DNA from 2 places in the Pseudoxanthomonas sp. CF385 genome. Region 1 is predicted to be linked to the other one. Evidence: predicted binding sites of a transcription regulator. Region 1 holds the regulator's gene; the other holds the start of a gene.
The links. Region 1 encodes FliA, which starts transcription of late flagellar genes. Its sites were predicted from a motif close to TAAAGTTTNNCNNNCNNNGGCCGATAA; they were not measured.
Positions count from the first base shown of each region.

Region 1 (4,274 bases):
CAGGTTGCGGTCCAGTTCGGTGTCGGCGCCGACCAGCTCCAGGTCGACTTCTTTCTGCAGCTGGCGGGCGACGTCGCGCGCGACCTTGGGGAAGCGCGAGAACACCTTGCCGACCGGCTGCATGCGCGTGCGCATGACCGCGTTCTGCAGGCGTGCGGTGGCGATGTCCAGGCTGCTCACCGCGCGATCGAGCTCTTCGTCGCGGATCCGGGCGCGCAGGGTCTTCAGGCGATTGCGCGACAGCACCAGTTCGCCGACCAGGTTGACGATGGCGTCGAGCCGCTTGGTGTCCACGCGGATGGTCTGTTCGGCCTCGCCGCCGGCCTTCGCGGCAGGCTTCGCCGCCGGCATCGGCTTGGGCGCGGCCGGCGCGGGACGCGGCGCCGCGACGGGCGCCGGCGCGACGACCTGGGTCGGTGCGGCGTCACCGTGTAACTGGTCGAGCAAGGCTTCGAACTCGTCGTCACTGATCAGATCGCCGGCGGCGGGCGCCACGGCCACTGCGGCGGCAGGCGTCGCGACGGGTGCGCCGCCATTCACGTCGAACTGGTCGATCAGCGCCTGCGGTGCGTGCGGCGGTTCTTCGCCGGCGCCGATCGCGTCCAGCATCTGCTGCAGGTAGTCCAGCGACTGCTGGGCGGCGTCGAAGTGGTGCGATTCCAGCGTCGCCCGGCCGGCACGCACCAGGCCGAGGGTCTCCTCCGCCGCGTGGCAGAGATTGACCATCGCCTGGATGCCGAGGAAGCCGGCGCCGCCCTTGAGCGTGTGGAAGCCACGGAAGACCGCGTTGAGCTGTTCGCTGTCGGTCGGGTCCTGCTCGAGCGTGACCAGCTGTTCGCCCAGGCGGTCGAGGATTTCCTGGGCTTCGATCAGGAAGTCGGCGGCGATTTCGGGCGTGACGGCGGACATGGACAGGCGGTTACCGGAAGCGGTCGATCAGCGGGCGGGGTGGACCAGGTGTGGCGCGGCGGCGCGGCGCGCGGTCAGGCGCCGCGCGATCGCATCGCAGGCCAGCAGCAGCCCGACGAACAGCAGGAGGAGGGGATGGCGATGGACGGAACGGTGGCGCATGGCAGGTCTCCGGTTCCGCAGCGCCCGGCCGTGGGCTACAGGCCCAGGCCGGAGAGCAGGTCGTCGGCGTCGTCCTGCGAGAACGCGTTGCGGTCAAGACCAGCAACGGCCGGACCGGCGAGTTCTGAAGTCTCTTTCTTCTCCGGCGGCGGCAGCCCGAGCGCACCGAAGCCCTCGTGCACGCGACGGACGATGCCGGCGACCCGGCGGATGATCTGGCCGGTAAGGTCCTGGTAGCTCTGGGCGAGCGCCATTTCCGACAGGCCCTTGCCGATGCTGTCCACCAGCGCGGCCTGTTCGGCCGACAGCGCGGTGCCCTTGAGCTGGGTGGCGTAGCCCCGGCACTGTTCGGCCAGGTCCAGCGTCTTGTGGCTGGCCTGTTCGGTCATCTCGACGACGTGGTCGAGGCGCGAGCAGGCATCGTCGAGTTCGCCGGCGTCGGTCGGCGGCAGTTCGCCCAGGGTCTGCGCCAGTTCGCGGGCGAGGCGACCCAGGCCCTGCATCATCGGCTGCGTGCGCCAGGCGGCGATGGTGTCCAGCTCGCGGCGCCAGCCGGCCTCGTCGCCCTGTTCCAGGGCATCGAGCGCGTGCTGCAGCCTTTCCACCAGCGCGGCGCGCGCCCCGGTGATGTCGGCGACGGCGTTCATCAGGCAGCGGCTCCCAGGCGTTCGAAGATCTTGCCCAGCTTCTCTTCCAGCGTCTGCGCGGTGAACGGCTTGATGATGTAGCCGTTCACGCCGTTCTGTGCGGCTTCGATGATCTGCTCGCGCTTGGCCTCGGCGGTGACCATCAGCACGGGCAGGGTCTTGAAGCGTTCGTCGGCGCGGATCGCTTTCAGCAGCTCGATGCCGGTCATGCCGGGCATGTTCCAGTCGGTGACCACGAAGTCGAAGCTGCCCTGCGCCAAGGCCGTCAGCGCGCTGTTGCCGTCTTCGGCTTCGGCGGTGTTGGTGTAGCCCAGGTCGTTGAGCAGGTTCTTGATGATGCGGCGCATGGTGGAAAAATCGTCCACGATCAGGATGCGCATGTTCTTGTTGGCGGTCACTTCGAACTCCAGTAAAGCGTGCCCGGTCAGGGGCGAGGGCAGGGCAGGGGCTGCACGCGGCGGCCTACCGGAGCCTTATCGGCAGGCCGCGGGAAATCTTCAGTCTTGGTCTTCCAGGCCGGCGTCGGCCTTCTCGAACACCTGCAGGCGGCCGCGCAGGCGGACCATGGCCTGGCCGTGGATCTGGCAGACGCGGGACTCGCTGACGCCGAGCACCGCACCGATTTCCTTCAGGTTGAGTTCTTTCTCGTAGTACATCGACAGCACCAGCTGTTCGCGCTCCGGCAGGTGGCCGATGGCCTTGACCAGCTGCTGGCGGAACTCGCTGCGCTCCAGGTTCTGCTGCGGCGACGGGCCACCGGTGCGGGCGGTGTTCGGTTCGCCGTGGTCGTCGATGTGCGATTCCAGGCTGAGCACCTGCCCGCGCGCGGCGTCCTCCATCAGACGCAGGTATTCGGGCAACGGCATCTCCATCGCCGAGGCGACTTCGGTGGCGATGGCGGCGCGGCCGGTGCGCTGTTCGATCTCGCGCACGGTGGCGGCAGCCTGGCGCGCGCGGCGGTGCACCGAGCGCGGCACCCAGTCGCCGCGGCGGATTTCGTCGATCATCGAACCGCGGATACGGATCGAGGCGTAGGTTTCGAACGAAGCGCCCTGTTCGGCGTCGTAACTGCGCGAGGCTTCGATCAGGCCGATCATGCCGGCCTGGATCAGGTCGTCGATCTCCACGCTGGCCGGCAGGCGCGCCGCGAGGTGGTGGGCGATGCGGCGGACGAGGTCGGCGTGCTGGGTGACGGAGTCCGTAGCGGCGCTGCGCTGCACGGCGCGGTAGTGGGCGGCGGCGGTGTTCATGCGGCCACCCCCCGCTGGATCAGGCGTTCGACGAAGAACTCCACGTTGCCGCGCGCGCCCTGCGGCGGCTGCCAGCGGGCGGCCACGCGGGCGATGTCGGTGATGGCGCGCGCCGACGGGCTGCCCGGGTAGGCCTTCACGACGGCCTGCTGGCGCTGCACCGCGCGGCGCAGCCAATCGTCCTGCGGCACGGCGCCCAGGTAGTGCAGGGCGACGTCGCCGAGGAAGCGCTCGCAGACGCGGGCCAGCTTCTCGTACAGCTTCCGGCCCTCGTTGGGGTCGCGGACCATGTTGGCGATGACGTGCACGCGGTCCAGGCCGCGTTCGCGCGCCAGCACCTTGATCAGGGCGTAGGCGTCGGTGATCGAAGCCGGCTCGTCGCAGACCACGACGACCGTGTCCTGCGCGGCCTGGCAGAAGGTCAGCACGCTGTCGGTGATGCCGGCGGCGGTGTCGACGACCATGACGTCGAGCGCACGCTGCAGTTCGGAGAACACATTGACCAGGCCGACATGCTCGGCCGGCGTCAGTTCGGCCATGTGGCGGAAACCCGACGAGGCCGGCACCACCATCAGGCCTTCGGGGCCTTCCAGCAGTACGTCTTCGAGCTGGCAGCGGCCGGCGACGAGGTCGGCGAGGGTGAACTTCGGCGACAGGCCGAGCAGCACGTCGACGTTGGCCAGGCCGAGGTCGGCGTCCATCAGCAAGGTGCGCTTGCCCATTTCGGCGAGCGAAATCGCGAGGTTCACGGAGACGTTGGTCTTGCCCACGCCGCCCTTGCCGCCGGTGATGGCGATGACGCGCACCGGATGGAACGCGGCGGGGATCGGCGGGGTGCTGCGCGGATTGGTCTGCAGCAGGTGGTCAGGCGACATGGGTGGCCTCGGTCGAGCAGGGTTCGTCGGCTTCGCGGCGCAGCTGGTCCAGCCGCAGCACGAGGTGGGCGCTGTTGGCGCGGTGGAGGTCGTCGGGCACGCGCTGGCCATCGGTCACCCAGGCCATCGGCAACTGGTGGTCGACGACCACCGAAAGCGCGCTGCCCAGGCGGCCGGTCTCGTCCAGCTTGGTCAGCACCACGCCTTGCGGCTGCACGGTGCTGAAGCGGCGGACGACTTCGTCCAGGTCGGAGAAATGGGAGTTGGCCGGCAGGCAGAGCAGCGTCTGCACCTGGCCGGAGGCGCGCAGCCAGTTGAGCTGGCCCACCAGGTTGCGGTCGCGCTGGCCCAGGCCGGCGGTGTCGATCAGCACCAGCTTGTAGTCGCGCAGGCGCTCCAGCACCAGCGCCAGGCTCTGCGCGCTGTCGGCC
Region 1 covers NZ_FNKZ01000003.1:180,894-185,167, reverse strand. The annotation lists gene BLT45_RS16280 (chemotaxis protein CheA) at 1-909, opposite strand, end outside; gene BLT45_RS18635 (hypothetical protein) at 937-1,071, opposite strand; gene BLT45_RS16275 (protein phosphatase CheZ) at 1,107-1,718, opposite strand; gene cheY (chemotaxis response regulator CheY) at 1,718-2,098, opposite strand; gene BLT45_RS16265 (RNA polymerase sigma factor FliA) at 2,216-2,968, opposite strand; partial or broken gene BLT45_RS16260 (MinD/ParA family protein) at 2,965-3,777, opposite strand; gene flhF (flagellar biosynthesis protein FlhF) at 3,833-4,274, opposite strand, start outside.

Region 2 (4,274 bases), on a different contig from region 1:
GCAACTGACCTATGCGGGACTGCCGCAGCACGCGATCGCGTTCCTGGACGAGGCCAGGAACGCGGATCCCGACTATCCGCCGACGCTGTTGTCGCGCACCCATGTGCTGATGTTCCTGGGGCGGTTCGCCGAAGCGGGTGAGGACATCTCCCGGGTCCTCGCGCGTGCGCCGCAGATCGCGCAGGCTTACTGGCTGCAGTCCCAGGTACGCAGGCAGAGCGCCAGCGAGAACCACCTCGCGCATATCCGCGCGCAGTTGCAGGTCCCGCAACGGACCGCGCAGGATCGCGCTTTGCTCGCCTTCGCGCTGCACAAGGAACTGGACGACCTCGGCCTGCATGACGAGGCGTGGCGTGCATTGCAGGAAGGGTGCGCCAGCAAACGCTCGTCGCTGCGCTACGACGAGGCACGGTCGAAGGAGGTGTTCGAACGGCTGCTGCGCTTCGAATCCCGCACCTCGCCCTCGCGGCAACCGTCCGATGCGCCTGCCATGCCGGTATTCATCGTGGGCATGCACCGCTCAGGCACCACACTGATCGAGCAACTGCTGGACGGGCACTCCGACGTGCGCGGTCTGGGTGAACTCTACGATTTCACCAGTGCGATGCGCTATGCGACCGACCATCATTGCGCCGGCGTGATCGATCCCGAGATCGTCGGACGCGCCCCGGCCGTCGACTTCGCCGCGGTCGGGGAGCGCTATCTGCAGGGCGTGGCATGGCGGCTGTCCGGCGAAGGCCACTTCACCGACAAGCTTCCCTCGAACTTCCTCAATGCGGGTTTCATTTGCGAAGCCTTGCCGCAGGCGAAGATCCTGCACATGGTGCGCGACCCCATGGAGACCTGCTTCTCGAACCTGCGAGAACTGTTCTCCGACGCCAATCCGTACAGCTACGACCAGCGCGAACTGGCCGATTTCTACCGGCACTACCGCGCCCTGATGGCGCATTGGCACGCCCGCTATCCGGGACGGATACTGGACGTGGACTACGCGCAACTCACCCGCGATCCGGAGCAGGTGGTCCGGCGGGTCTGCGCGTTCATCGGCATCGCGTTCGAACCGGACATGCTGGGGATGCACGCCCGCACGCGGGGCATCGTCACGGCCAGTGCGGTGCAGGTGCGCGACCGCATCCACGTCCAAGAGACGCCGAAATGGCGGGCCTACGAGCGATATCTCGCGCCGTTGCGGGAACGCCTCGGAAGCGATTGAGCGGTCGACCGATCGGGTGAGGGCGTGGCCGGCCGACCCGGTGCGCGCGACTCAGGGGCCGACGGCGCCGACCGAGACGCGGTTGCGGCCTTGGCGCTTGGCGCCGTAGAGCGCTTCGTCCGCCGCGCGCAGCAGGTCGTCGACGTGGCGGAACTGCTCCAGCGTGCCCTGCGTGGCGAGTCCTGCCGAAAAGGTCACATGCAGGGGCTGGCCGCTCACGTCGGCCATCGCCGCGCAGGACACTTCCGACAGGATCCGGCGTACGACCTGGGCCGCGGCTTCCTCGCCGATGCCGGGCAGCACCACCAGGAACTCTTCGCCGCCGTAGCGGGCGACGATGTCGCTGCTGCGCACGCGCCGCATCAGGGCCTTGGCGAAGTTGCGCAGGACCTCGTCGCCGACCAGGTGGCCCCAACGGTCGTTCACCTGCTTGAAATCGTCGAGGTCGATGAAGGCGATCGACAGCGGCCAGCCATGGCGGGTGGCGGCGTCGAATTCCTTCTCCAGCACTTCTTCCAGCTGGCTGCGGTTGTACGCGCCGGTCAGCGGGTCGCGGCGCACTTCCTCGGCCAGTCGACGCGCGCGGTCTTCGTGTTCGTCGGCTTCCTTGCGCGCGCGCGCGGCTTCCTGGATCTCGCGCAGGTTGCGCACCACCAGCAGTTCGCGCGCCTGGTCCAGTAGGGCCTGGATGCGGGCCGGCGGCGCGGGTGGCACGTCGAACATCGCGCACACTTCCGGCAGCGCGACGACCATTTCCTCGATCAGGCTCAGGAAAGCGGCGTAATCCAACCCTAGGCGGGTGGCGGCGTGCAACGCGGCATCGCGATGCGCGGCGTCGGTGCGATCCGCATCGCCCGTCGCCAGCCAGATGTCGGCGACATGGCCCGACACCGCCACGCACGCGTTGAAGCCGGTGTCCGATGCTGGATGTTCGCTTTCGATGATCGCTTCGCGCAGCAACGCCGGCAGGTTCCACTGGCGCGCCAGCCAGCCGCCGACGGTGGCGTGGTCGCACCCCAGCCATTCGCGCTCGGCGGCGAGCAGTGCGGCATTGTCTTCCGCGTTCTCCACCAGGCGCGCGTAGTCTTCGCCGAGGACCTCGAGCAGGGCGAGCATGCCGATGTCCTGCAGCAGGCCGGCGAGCATCAGCTCCTCGGCCTTGCGGACGCCCGCGTGCTGTCCCAGCAGGCGGCAGGCCAGCGCCGCGATCACGCTGCGGCGCCAGACGCGGCCCTGCGCCACCGGATGGCTGCCGTTGCCGCAGCGGGCCAGCGAGAACCCCAGCGCGAGGGTCAGGGTGGCATTGAGACCGAGCACCGTCAGCGCCTGCGACAGGTTCTCCACGCGGCGACGGCTGGCGTACAACGGCGAGTTGGCGATGCGCAGCATGCGCGCGCTGAGCGCGGCATCCAGGCCGATCGCATCGGCTGCGGTGGCCATCACCACCTCGGGGTCCTGAGCGAGCTCGATGATGCGCAATGCCACGCCCGGGGGGCTCGGCAGGTTGCGGCAATTCAGGAGCTGGGCTTCGAGTTCGGGACGCATCCGGGTGCGCACTGCGTTGAGAGGAGGTTGCGGGCAGCATGCCAGCAAAGCGTGACGAAGTGTCACCTTTGTAACCAGTTTCGGCGCAGGAAGGGCAAACTTTAGGGAGGCGCGACGAACGGTCGCGATACGCGGAATGCGTACTCCAGAAAACAAGAAAGCCGCGGTTCCCCGCGGCTTTCCTGCACACACCGGATCGACGGTGGCTTACGCCAGGCCGGCCTGCTTCATCACTTCGGCAGCGTAGTCTTCCACCACCTTCTCGATGCCTTCGCCGACCACCAGGCGCTGGAAGCCGACGACGTCGGCGCCGGCGGCCTTCACCACCTGCTCGACGGTCTTGTCGCTGTCCAGCACGTACGGCTGGCCGTACAGGGTGACTTCGTTGACGATCTTGTTGATCTTGCCGGAGATGATCTTCTCCAGGATGTCGGCCGGCTTGGCCTTGTCCTTGTCGGACATCTTGGCCAGCTCGATTTCCTTTTCCTTCGCCACGAACTCGGCCGGCACGTCGGAGGCCTTGTTGTGCGGGGGGTTCATCGCGGCGATGTGCATCGCCAGGCCGCGGGCCAGGTCGGCGTCGCCGCCCTTGACCTCGACCAGCACGCCGATCTTGCCGCCGTGCACGTAGGCCGCGACGTTGTGGGCGCTGTCGATGGCGACCAGACGACGGATCTGCATGTTCTCGCCCAGCTTGGCGATCGCGGCAGCACGGGCTTCCTCGACCGTCTCGCCCGATGCGAGCTTGGCGCTCTTCAGGGCTTCGGCATCGGCGGCGCCGGACGTCAGCGCGGCCTGCGCGATCGCGTCGGTGAAGGCGATGAAGTTGCTGTCCTTGGCGACGAAGTCGGTCTCGGAGTTGATCTCGACCAGCACGGCCTTGCCGGCGTCCTGGGCCACGGCGATGCGGCCTTCGGCGGTGACGCGGTCGGCCTTCTTGTCGGCCTTGGCCAGGCCCGACTTGCGCAGCCACTCGGCGGCGGCGTCGATGTCGGCCTTGTTCTCGGTGAGCGCTTTCTTGCACTCCATCATGCCGGCGCCGGTGCGCTCGCGCAGTTCCTTGACCAGGGAAGCGGTGATTTCCACGGGATTACCTCGGTTTAGATTGGCAAAGCCCCTCTCCCATCGGGAGAGGGGTTGGGGTGAGGGTCCGGCGGAACCGCGACGCTTGCAGCGCCGACATCCTTACCGCACCCTCATCCGCCCTTCGGGCACCTTCTCCCGACGGGAGAAGGGAAAAACATGGCCGCCGCGCAGCATGGCGCGGCGGCGTTGCAGCCGGATTACTCGGCGGCGGCTTCGTCGGACTTCTTGCCGGCGGCCTTCTTGGCCGGGGCGCGGCGGGCACCCTTGTCGTCGCCACCTTCGGCGAACTCTTCCTCGCGGACGGTCGCGGCGTTCGGCGAAGCGGCCTTGCCTTCCAGCACGGCGTCGGCGGCGGCGCGGGCGTACAGCTGCACGGCGCGGATGGCGTCGTCGTTGCCGGGGATGGCGTAGTCGACCAGGGCCGGGTCGT
Region 2 covers NZ_FNKZ01000002.1:373,473-377,746, reverse strand. The annotation lists gene BLT45_RS11970 (tetratricopeptide repeat-containing sulfotransferase family protein) at 1-1,213, shown strand, start outside; gene BLT45_RS11965 (GGDEF domain-containing protein) at 1,265-2,758, opposite strand; gene tsf (translation elongation factor Ts) at 2,966-3,844, opposite strand; gene rpsB (30S ribosomal protein S2) at 4,042-4,274, opposite strand, start outside.
Region 2: BLT45_RS11965 (GGDEF domain-containing protein) is a predicted target of FliA. The motif match lies at 2,836-2,862, and genes of this name have one in related genera.